2 regions of the Streptomyces sp. NPDC107471 genome follow, and region 2 is predicted to be linked to the other one. Evidence: riboswitches for the same ligand, from Rfam matches in the RefSeq annotation. Region 2 holds a riboswitch; the other holds the start of a gene.

Region 1 (5,174 bases), on a different contig from region 2:
ACACCCTGCTCTCCTCGGCCCCGATCGACTACGTGAAGTGGGACTTCAACCGCTGCTTCACCGACGCGGGCTGGCCCGGCGAGTCCTACCCGCAGCGCCTGTGGGTCGACCATGTGCGCGGCTTCTACGCCCTCCTGGACCGGCTGCGGGCGGCTCACCCGGGCGTGGCCTTCGAGTCCTGCTCCGGGGGCGGCGGCCGGATCGATCTCGGCGTGCTCAGCCGCACCGACCAGGTGTGGACCTCGGACAACACCGACCCCCTCGACCGGCTCGCCATTCAGTACGGCTTCAGCCAGATCCATCCCGCGCGGGTGATGGCCGCCTGGGTCACCGACAGCCCGAACACCCAGCTCAACGGTCGGGTGAGCTCGCTGCGGTTCCGGTTCGTGAGCGCCATGGCCGGGGTGCTGGGGGTCGGCGGGGACCTCACGGAGTGGAGCGAGGAGGAGCTGGCCGAAGCCCGTCGGTGGGTGGACCTCTACAAGGAGATCCGGCACGTGGTGCAGCGCGGCGAGCTGCACCGGCTGCGGCCGCCGCGGGGCGGACTGAGCGCGGTGCAGTACGTCCTCGGGGACGAGACCGTCGTCCTCGCCTGGCTCCAGGCGCAGAAGTACGGCGAGCCCGTCGCCGCGCTGCGGCTGCGCGGACTCGACCCGACAGCGACGTATGAATGCCTCGAAACGGGCGAAGTGTACCGAGGGGGCGTACTGCTGCACCACGGACTTCGTACCGGTTTGCGCGGAGATCTCGATGCGACGGTTATCCGACTGCGTCGCATCTAGGGCTTCTGTCCGAATTGGCGCTTTACGCCCAACTCCACCCAGGATGAGGGTTCCTGTGAATTCGTGACGTGAGCAGCGTCATATCCGTGACGGTGCGTCGCGCGTCATGTTCACGTAATTCATGGGTCCGACAAGGGGATTCGGGTGGGTGAAGGGTGTCCGATGCACTCAGGGTGACCGGTAATTCCCATTAGGGATCAACAGAAACGCCCGCACGGGCAACCACTCACTTGTCCCTTTGCGTCTTGCTCGTTTACGTTCGCCACCGATCCGGTCGGACGCCCAATCCTGCCGCCGAACGGATTCCGCACATCTACTCACCCGTGTACGGCAGGAGCGGGGGACCCACAGGCACAACCGCCTGTTCCGGTCTCCGGAACAGGCTAGGGGTTAAGTCGCGTTTCGGCGCGGCCGGGCATCTCCAGCTCGCACCCGACAGCTCACCTCGCAGGCGCCGGAGAGGAATTCGTCATGCCCGCGAAGGGTAAGCACCGCCGTCCGAAGTCCCAGCGCTTCGCCCGCTCGATCGCCGTCGCCGGAACCGGGGGCGCCGCGCTCGCCCTCCCGCTCATGGGAGCCACCGGAGCGCACGCCGCCCCTTCCCAGTCCGTTTCGGAAAAGGCCGTTCAGTCGCTTCCGGTCACGCAGAAGTCCGCCGAAAAGACGGCCGCGAAGAAGGACAGCGCGAAGACCGCGACCGTGCGCACCTATTCGGTGCGGGTCGGCGACTATCTCTCGAAGATCGCCGACGAACAGCACGTCAGCGGTGGCTGGAAGAAGCTGTACGCCGACAACCGTCAGGCCGTCGGTGACGACCCGTCGCTGATCCACCCGGGTCTGAAGCTCTCGATCGGCAAGAAGGCCAAGACGAGCGCGACGAAGTCCCACTCGTCGTCTTCGTCTTCGTCGTCCTCGTCCTCTTCCTCTTCTTCGGCGAAGACCGAGAAGACGGAGGCGAAGAAGTCGTCCGCCGAGTCGGCGGCCGCCACGCAGAGCTCGAACACCGCCAGCGGCTTCACGCTTCCGGTCAGCGGCGCCACCATCGGCACCGGGTACCGCGTCTCGGGCAGCATGTGGTCCAGCGGCTACCACACCGGTGTCGACTTCGTCGTCCCGACCGGCACCTCCCTCAAGGCCGTGGGCGCGGGCACCGTCGTCTCCGCGGGCTGGGGCGGCGCCTACGGCAACCAGGTCGTCATCAAGCTGGCTGACGGCTACTACGCGCAGTACGCCCACCTGTCCCAGCTCTCCGTCTCGGCCGGCCAGGCCGTGACCGCGGGCCAGCAGATCGGCCTCTCCGGCGCGACCGGCAATGTGACCGGCCCGCACCTGCACTTCGAGATCCGCACCACGCCGGACTACGGCTCCGACGTGGACCCGGTCGCCTACCTCCGTTCGAAGGGCGTCGCCGTCGGCTGACGACGCCTCATGTGCCACCGAAGGCCGGACCCCGATCCCCGGGTCCGGCCTTCGGTGTGCGCGGGGGAGGGGCCGCGGGCGCACCTGCCCGCAGCTTCATGATCAGTTCATTGCGTTCCTGTGGCGGGCACACTCGGGGCGTCGACAGGTGGGGGAGGGGCGGGGCACAGTGAACTCCCCTGCTGTGCAAGCGCTTTCTAAGGGTCCAGTCCCTTCACGAAAGGAACCGTCCGCCATGACGACCACGCGCAGAGCCTTCGGAGCCCTCGCCGCCGGCGCCGCCCTGGCCGCTCTCGCCCCCGCGGCCACCGCGAACGCCGGCCCCCGCCATCGCCGTCTCCTCGCCCACGACGACTTCCGCCACGGCCTCGGCCGTTGGGCCGTCGAACTGGAGCAGGGCGGCACGGTCACCGCGCGGCGCGGGATCCTGGAGGTCGACGTGCCGGCTGGCGCCACGATCTGGTTCCGGCAGCCGCTCGAAGGGCCCTACGTCCTGGAGTACACCGCCACCCCGGTGTCCGCGGGCGGGGTCAACGACCGGGTCTCGGACCTCAACAACTTCTGGAACGCGGTCGACGTCCGGTCCCCCGACGACCTCTTCGCCACCCACCGGGGCGGCGCGCTCGCGGAGTACGACTATTTGCAGACCTACTACTCCGGCTACGGCGCCAACTACAACACCACGACACGGCTGCGCCGCTATGTCGGCGAGCCCGGTGTGCGGCCCCTGATCCTCGACTACACCGAACCGCTGCTGGTGGCGAACGAGCCGAACCGGGTGCGGATCGTCTCCGACGGCTCCACGGTGCAGTGGTGGAACAACGGGCGGCTCGTGCTCGACCACACCGACCCGGAGCCGTACACGCGCGGGCACTTCGCGTTCCGGACGACCTGGAGCCATTTCCGGATCAGGGACTTCAAGGTGTGGCGGTCGCAGCGTCAACATTCCTGACGAGAGGCCTATTCCTCGTTTGGCCAACACTTTAGGAGTGGCTTATCTCACCGCCCGTCAAGTCCTTCCTACGGTCGCGTAGGTCACATTCGAAGGTGAATCATGAACGGCTGTGGCAGACGATTCGAAGAATGACAGCAGCTCAGTGATCGGGTCGTACGTGGCGGTGGGGGACAGCTTCACCGAGGGCGTCGGCGACCCCGGCCCCGACGGGGCGTTCGTCGGTTGGGCCGACCGGTTCGCGGTGCTTCTCGCGGACCGGCGGCCCGAGGGCGACTTCAGGTACAGCAATCTCGCCGTCCGCGGGAAACTCCTCGACCAGATCGTCGAGGACCAGCTTCCGCAGGCCGTCGAACTGGCACCGGACCTGGTGTCGTTCTGCGCCGGCGGCAACGACATCATCCGGCCCGGTACCGACCCCGACGAGGTCGCCGAGCGCTTCGAGCGGGCCATCGCCCGGCTCACGCAGGCGTGCGGCACGGTCATGGTGACGACCGGCTTCGACACCCGTGGCGTGCCGGTGCTCAAGCATCTGCGCGGCAAGATCGCCACGTACAATGGACATGTCCGGGCCGTCGCCGACCGGTACGGGTGCCCGGTGCTCGACCTGTGGTCCCTGAAGACCGTCCAGGACCGGCGGGCCTGGGACAACGACCGGCTGCACCTGTCTCCCGAGGGGCACACGCGCGTGGCGCTTCGCGCGGGACAGGTGCTGGGACTGGAGGTCCCGGCGGACCCGGACCAGCCCTGGCCGCCGCTGCCCCCGCGCGGACCGCTGGACGTACGGCGCGACGACGTGCACTGGGCGCGCGAGTACCTGGTGCCGTGGATCGGGCGCCGGCTGCGGGGGGAGTCCTCCGGGGACCATGTGACGGCCAAGGGTGTTCTGTCGCCGGACGACATCAAGTCGCGGATCGCGAAGGTGGCTTGAGGCGCGGCGCGGGTCGGTGTGCTGGGGCTGGGCGGGCTCGCCCGCTGGGTTCGTGGTTTGGGTGTCCGGGGCTTGTGGGGTTGTTAGGTGGGTCCTTTTCGGCGAGCGGCTGTAGGCGGGCGCGGTGTCCGAGTGCTGGGGCTCCGGCGTGCCTTGTGTGTCAGGTGACTTGAGTCGTGCCGGGTGCCGGGTGCCGGGTGCCGGGTGCCGGGTGCCTGGGGTTGGGTGCCTGGCGTCGGCCTGTCCCGGTGTCCAGGGCGGGTCGTCGAGTCGGCGCCCCGGCCGCGTGTCGTTGCCGGGCGGACTTCGGGCCGGTACGCGCCCGAGCTGCGCGGCGCCGGTGTGTCGAGGGCCCGGCGTCGCGGCCGATCGCGTGCCGGCGCTACGTCGGCCCCGTGTCGTCCAGTCCGAGTTCTCGTGCCAGGGCCTCGTCCACCCACTCCTGGGCCCGGTATCTCGCCACCGCGCCCGCGTAGGACGTCAGTTGGACAGCCAGGCCGTCCAGGAGGGCGGTCAGGCGCAGGGCGGTGGCCTCCGGGTCCGGGCAGTGGAACTCGCCCGCGGCCACGCCCTCGGCGATCACCTCCGTGAGCGCCGCCTTCCAGCGTCTGTCGAGGTCCCGGGTGACCTCCCGGAGCGCCGGATCGCGCAGGGCCACCGCCCAGCCCTCGATCCACAGGCGCCAGCCCTTGGCCTGGCCCGTCGGGGCGTACCAGCGCACGGCCGACCGGAGCCGGCGAAGAGCGGTGGTGCGGCGGCAGAGAAGTTTGCGCAGACGGGCCAGGTCGTCCTCGGCCGCGTAGGTGAACGCGGCGGCGACCAACTGCTCCTTGGTGGAGAAGTGGTAGAGCACCAGGGCGTTGCTCACCCCGAGCGCCGAGGCCACGTCGGCGATCCTGACGGCCGCCACGCCCCGCGACTCGATCTGCTCGATGGCGGCCCGCAGCAGCTCCTCGCGCCGCTCGGCCACCGTCAACCGCACTCTCGCCACGGGGTCACCCTAATCCGTCCCCGGTGCGGCACCGCCTGACCGGCCAGGTCAGCGATACCGGCCGAACCGCTCGGCAATCACCGGCAACCGGTCCGCGAC
Region 2 (5,174 bases):
GGGTGGGGCCCGGCATCTCGTCGTGACCGGACGGCCGGCGCCCAGAGTGCGCCCGCTGCTCGACGACCTCGGCAGCACGGGACTCGCGGTGTGCGGACAGGGCGCGCAGGTGTACGACGCCGGCGCGGACCGTCTGCTCTGGTCGGTGACCCTGGACCGGGAACTGGCCGAGACCGCACTCGGCAAGATCGAGGCGGAGGTGGGGCAGGTGTACGCGGCCGTGGACCAGGACGGTGTCGACGGGCTCACGCTCATCGAGCCGGGCTATCTGATGCCCCATCCGACGCTGCCCGCGGTGCGGGTCGGCCGGCGCGACGACCTGTGGTGCGAGCCGATCAGCAAGGTGCTGCTGCGCCACCCCTACCTGTCCGACGACGAGTTGGCGGGCACGGCGCGTTCGGTGGTGGGTTCGCTGGCGACGGTCACCATGTCGGGGCCCGGGACCGTCGAACTCCAGCCATGTGGTGTCACGAAGGCGACGGGTCTCGCGCTCGCGGCCGAACACCTGGGACTGGGGCCCGAGGTGACGATCGCCTTCGGGGACATGCCCAACGACATCCCCATGTTCGACTGGGCGGCCCACGGGGTGGCGATGGCCAACGCCCACCCCGAACTCAAGGCCGTGGCCGACGAGGTGACCTTGTCGAACGAGGACGACGGCATCGCCGTCGTCCTCGAAGGACTCTTCCCGCGGGCGTAGTTCCTAGTAGGCGCCGTACACGTTGTCGATGGAGCCGTACCGCTGGGCCGCGTAGTTGCAGGCCGCGGTGATGTTCGCGACCGGGTCGTACGGGTCCCACGAGGTGTTGGCCACGTGGTAGGCGGTGAAGGTCGGGTCGATCACCTGGAGCAGGCCCTTGGAGGGCGTGCCGGCGGCTGCGTTGGAGTCCCAGTTGTTGATGGCGTAGGGGTTGCCGGAGGACTCCCGGATGACGTTGCGGTAGATGCCGTCGTAGGAGCCGGGGATGCCGTGCTCCGCCATGACGGCGAGGGAGGCCCGGATCCAGCCGTCGAGGGTGTTGGGGTAGCCGAGCGTGGTCGCGGTCTGCAGGGTCGGGGTGGCCGCGGACGCGCTGGTCGCGCCGATGAGGGGCAGGGCCAGGACGGCGACTCCGGTCCCGGCGACGGCGAGCTTGCGGGCGAGACGGCTGGTGCGGGGACGGCGGTGCTGAGCGGCAGCGGGCATGGCGAAGTTCCTCTCCGTCGCCTGCGAGGTGAGCTGTCGGGTTCGGGCGGGAGCTGCCCGGCCATGCCTGCGAAAGGCATGACTTCACCCCAAGCCGTACCGGTATGTCCGAAGACAGCCGTTACGACGACTTACCTGGTTCCCCCGCTCCTGCCGTGGTTCTCGGTGGGTGTACGGGCGGTGGCAGGATTCGGCGTCCGCCCGACAGGCCGGGAACGTATGCGAGAGCACATGTCCGGAACAAGTGGCGAATTCACATGAGGTGCCTATTGACCTTGGTCGGAGGCATTTGCGGCGCTTGATCCTTTGCATTGGCCAAGCTTCAACTCGCGCACGGGAAAAGGCGGATCGAAAGATTCCGGATGTCCGCCGATCCGGCCGCCCAAGTGGGCCAAGTCACAGCCGAGCGCAAGAGGGGTAAAACGGTCAAGAAGTCTCAACTCGTGTTCAACCGGCCGTCCGTGGGATGTGCTTCTCCCACGTCCGGTGGAAGACCACCTCGCCGCCCTCGGTGCACACGACCTCGTCGGAGGTGACGAAGTTTGTCCCGTCACAGGTGATCTCGGAACGGGTCCGCACGGTCGTGTCCCAGCCGAGCTCGGGGCGGTGCAGCCGGATCGACCAGTCCGAGCGGGTGCGGGCGGACAGGGGGTCCTGCTCGTGGATCGTGTACGTCTCCAGCGTTTCCTCGGTGCACTCCAGGCCGTCGGGGTACACGCGCGTGCCGCCGTTCCGGGGGTCGGCCTCCAGCCGCCACTCGCCCCTGGCCACGTCACGGACGACCAGCAGGCCGGGGCGGGGTTCGTCCAGGGTGGCGGGGCTCCATCCGTCGGCGGCCGCGCCGTGGGCGGCCCCGGGCGGCCCGGACTGCTCCGGCTCCTCGAAGGCGATGTCCGCGTCCGTGTCACGCGCGCGTACCGGCAGTTCGAGGAAGCTCCCCGCCGGCTCCAGCGTGAACCCCGCCTGCGAGCCGGGCTGCGGCCAGATCCACGGCCAGTACGCGGAGGAGACCGCGAGCCGGATGCGATGGCCGGGCCGGAAGGCGTGCCCGGCGCCGCTCAGCTCGAAGGCCACCTCCTGGGTGGCCCCCGGCTCCCAGGGCACCGCCCGGTCCCGTCCCTGACGGGCCGACAGGTTCAGCGCGCCCCGCGTGACGAGCGTCGACGACCCGTCCGGGGCGACATCGCAGAGCCGGGCGACGACCTGCCCGCGCGACACCTCCGAGGTCACCCTGAGCCGCACCCCCGGCCGCCCGAGCACCCAGGTCTCCTCGCCCACCGCGAACTCGAAGCAGGCCGAACGGGCGTCCTCCTCCCGCTGGTCCGGCGGCAGGTCGGCGTCGTTGCCGCGCGGGAGGAAACGGCCGGCGTCCACGCCCGTGTGCTGCGGGGAGCGGACCAGGACGGGGGCGCCCTGGAGGCCGTACGCCACCGTCGTCACGGTGGGGGAGGGCCAGGCCGGCTCGCCGACCCAGCGGCCGGGCAGGGTGTCGTACACGGTGGCCGGGGGGTGGGAGTCGCTGACGTAGGCCCGCAGGAGGGGTTCGCGCAGGACGCCGGTGTCGATGCCCTTCAGGTGCTGGTCCCACCAGCGCAGGGTCTCCTGGAGGAAGCCGATCGCCGGGCCGGGCGGCCGGCCGCGGTCCGGGTACTGGTGGGACCACGGGCCGACGATCCCGCGGACGCGGTCGGGCGGGAGGTGCTCGACGAGCCGCAGGACGGTGTCGCGGTACGGGTCGTGCCAGCCGCCCACCGCGAGGACGGCCGCGTCGATCGCGCCGAGGTCCTCGCGGCCACCGTCGTCCCGCCCGTGGTCGTCGCGGGTCTGGTGGCCGAGCCAGGTGTGGACGAACGGGGCGAGCCCGTCGAGGCGGGCGAGCCACATCTCCCGCCAGGCGTCGCCCACATGGAGCGGATCCGGGGGACGGGAGGCGAAGGCGAGCAGCGTGGCCGCCCAGGCGTGCATGTCCACCGCCAGGACGGAACCACCCAGGTAGTGCGCGTCGTTGTCACAGCGGTCGGCGCTGGAGCAGACGGTGACGACCGCCTTGAGCGGTTCGGGTGCGAGAGCCGCGATCCGGAGACCGTCGTGGCCGCCCCAGGAGATGCCGATCATGCCGACCCGGCCGTCGCACCAGGGCTGCGCGGCCAGCCAGTGGACCACCTCGACCCCGTCGGCGATCTCGGTCGCCGAGTGCGGGTCGCCCGGCACGCCCCCGCTGTTGCCGTGCCCGCGGATGTCCACGCGCACGGAGGCGTAGCCGTGGCCCGCGTACCAGGGATGGCGCTGCCGGTCGCGGGGCGCGGTCCGGTCGGTGAGGCGGTACGGCAGGTATTCGAGGATCGCGGGTACCGGTTCCGGAGTGAGCGGCCGCCACACGCGCGCGTACAGCAGCGTCCCGTCCGGCATCGGGATGCGGACGTCGTCGTGGGTCGTCTCGTACGGGAAGGAGGTACGGATGCGCATCGGCGGGTCCCGTCCGTCTCAGGGCACCGGGTGCGGGGCGCGGCGCGGCCGGGGCGCGACGACCACGGGCGGGGCGGCGACCTCGGCTTCGGTTCGGGACACAGGGGGTACTTCCCTACAAGTCGATAGATATCCATCCTTTTCAGGTGATCAAAAACATACCGGCCGTGATCCGATACCGCCTGGCATGGACGGGGCGGGCGCTATCGGTGATCCAAAGGTGACCGGATACGCTGACTTGAGTGAGGGCAGCGACCTATCGACATTTCGCGTAACCGCCAGTAGACACCAGCAGACAGGAGACCCCTCGTGACCGTCGTCGGGCCGTTCGGGCTGAGCGTGCGGGACCAGGCTCTGGAAGCCGATGTCCAGGCCGGATTGGCGGCTGTCGAGGAGGGACTGCTCGAGGCCACCAAGAGCGAGGTCCCCTTCATCACGGAGGCCGCCCAGCACCTGGTGCGCGCGGGCGGAAAGCGCTTCCGGCCGCTGCTCGTGATGCTCGCCGCCCAGTTCGGCGACCGCTATGCGCCGGGCGTGGTGCCGTCGGCCGTGGTGGTGGAGCTGACCCACCTCGCGACGCTGTACCACGACGACGTCATGGACGAGGCCGAGGTCCGGCGGGGCGTCGACAGCGCCAACACCCGCTGGGGCAACTCGGTGGCCGTGCTGACCGGCGACTTCCTGTTCGCCCGCGCCTCGCACATCCTGGCCGACCTCGGGCCCGAGGCGGTCCGGGTGCAGTCGGAGGCGTTCGAGCGCCTGGTCACCGGCCAGATCCTGGAGACCGCCGGACCGCAGGACGGCCGGGACCCGGTCGAGCACTACCTGGACGTGCTCGGCGGCAAGACGGGCTCGCTCGTCGCCGTCTCGTGCCGCTTCGGGGCGATGATGTCGGGCGCCGACGAGACGGTCGTGGACGTGCTGACCCAGTACGGCGAGCGCCTCGGCGTCGCCTTCCAGCTCGCCGACGACGTCCTGGACATCGCCTCCGACTCCCACGAGTCCGGCAAGACCCCGGGCACGGACCTGCGCGAGGGCATTCCGACCATGCCCGTCCTGCGGCTGCGGGAGCGCGCCGCCCGGCTCGGCCTGGCCGACGACATCGCCCTGTGCGAGCTGCTCGACTCCGACCTCACGGACGACGCCCGGCACGCGCGGGCGCTGGCTGCCCTGCGCGCCCACCCCGCGCTGGAGCAGGCCCGCCGGGACACCGTGCGCTACGCGGAGGACGCGCGCGCGGCCCTGGCCCCGCTGCGGGAGTGCGACGCGAAGGCGGCGCTGATGGAGCTGTGCGACGCGGTGGTCCACCGCGCCGGGTAGTGATGTACGTCACCGTCTTGGCCGGGCGGCTGTGCTGGGCCGGGGCCTTCTGTAGGGGCCCTGTAGGTGATCTGGCGGGTGCGGGCGCGTTGTGGCTGGTCGCGCAGTTCCCCGCGCCCCTGGAGGGCGCAGTCGCCTGCGCCATGAGGACCGTCCCCCCCCACACCGGACCCGCACGGGCAGGCATTCAGGGGCGCGGGGA

The links. Region 2 has a riboswitch for cyclic di-AMP ahead of ACZ66S_RS08810 (transglycosylase SLT domain-containing protein). Riboswitches for the same ligand answer to the same signal wherever they lie in the genome.
Region 1: another riboswitch for cyclic di-AMP. It lies ahead of ACZ66S_RS10570 (M23 family metallopeptidase); the one in region 2 lies ahead of ACZ66S_RS08810 (transglycosylase SLT domain-containing protein).

The regions. Positions count from the first base shown of each region.
Region 1 is NZ_JBVJPC010000003.1:237,318-242,491, forward strand. It holds gene ACZ66S_RS10565 (alpha-galactosidase) at 1-782, shown strand, start outside; cyclic di-AMP (ydaO/yuaA leader) riboswitch at 1,091-1,251, shown strand; gene ACZ66S_RS10570 (M23 family metallopeptidase) at 1,254-2,201, shown strand; gene ACZ66S_RS10575 (DUF6250 domain-containing protein) at 2,437-3,153, shown strand; gene ACZ66S_RS10580 (SGNH/GDSL hydrolase family protein) at 3,299-4,084, shown strand; gene ACZ66S_RS10585 (TetR/AcrR family transcriptional regulator) at 4,467-5,075, opposite strand; gene ACZ66S_RS10590 (Glu/Leu/Phe/Val dehydrogenase dimerization domain-containing protein) at 5,124-5,174, opposite strand, start outside.
Region 2 is NZ_JBVJPC010000002.1:847,712-852,885, reverse strand. It holds gene ACZ66S_RS08815 (HAD family hydrolase) at 1-700, shown strand, start outside; gene ACZ66S_RS08810 (transglycosylase SLT domain-containing protein) at 704-1,186, opposite strand; cyclic di-AMP (ydaO/yuaA leader) riboswitch at 1,190-1,364, opposite strand; gene ACZ66S_RS08805 (CocE/NonD family hydrolase) at 1,634-3,652, opposite strand; gene ACZ66S_RS08800 (polyprenyl synthetase family protein) at 3,962-4,972, shown strand.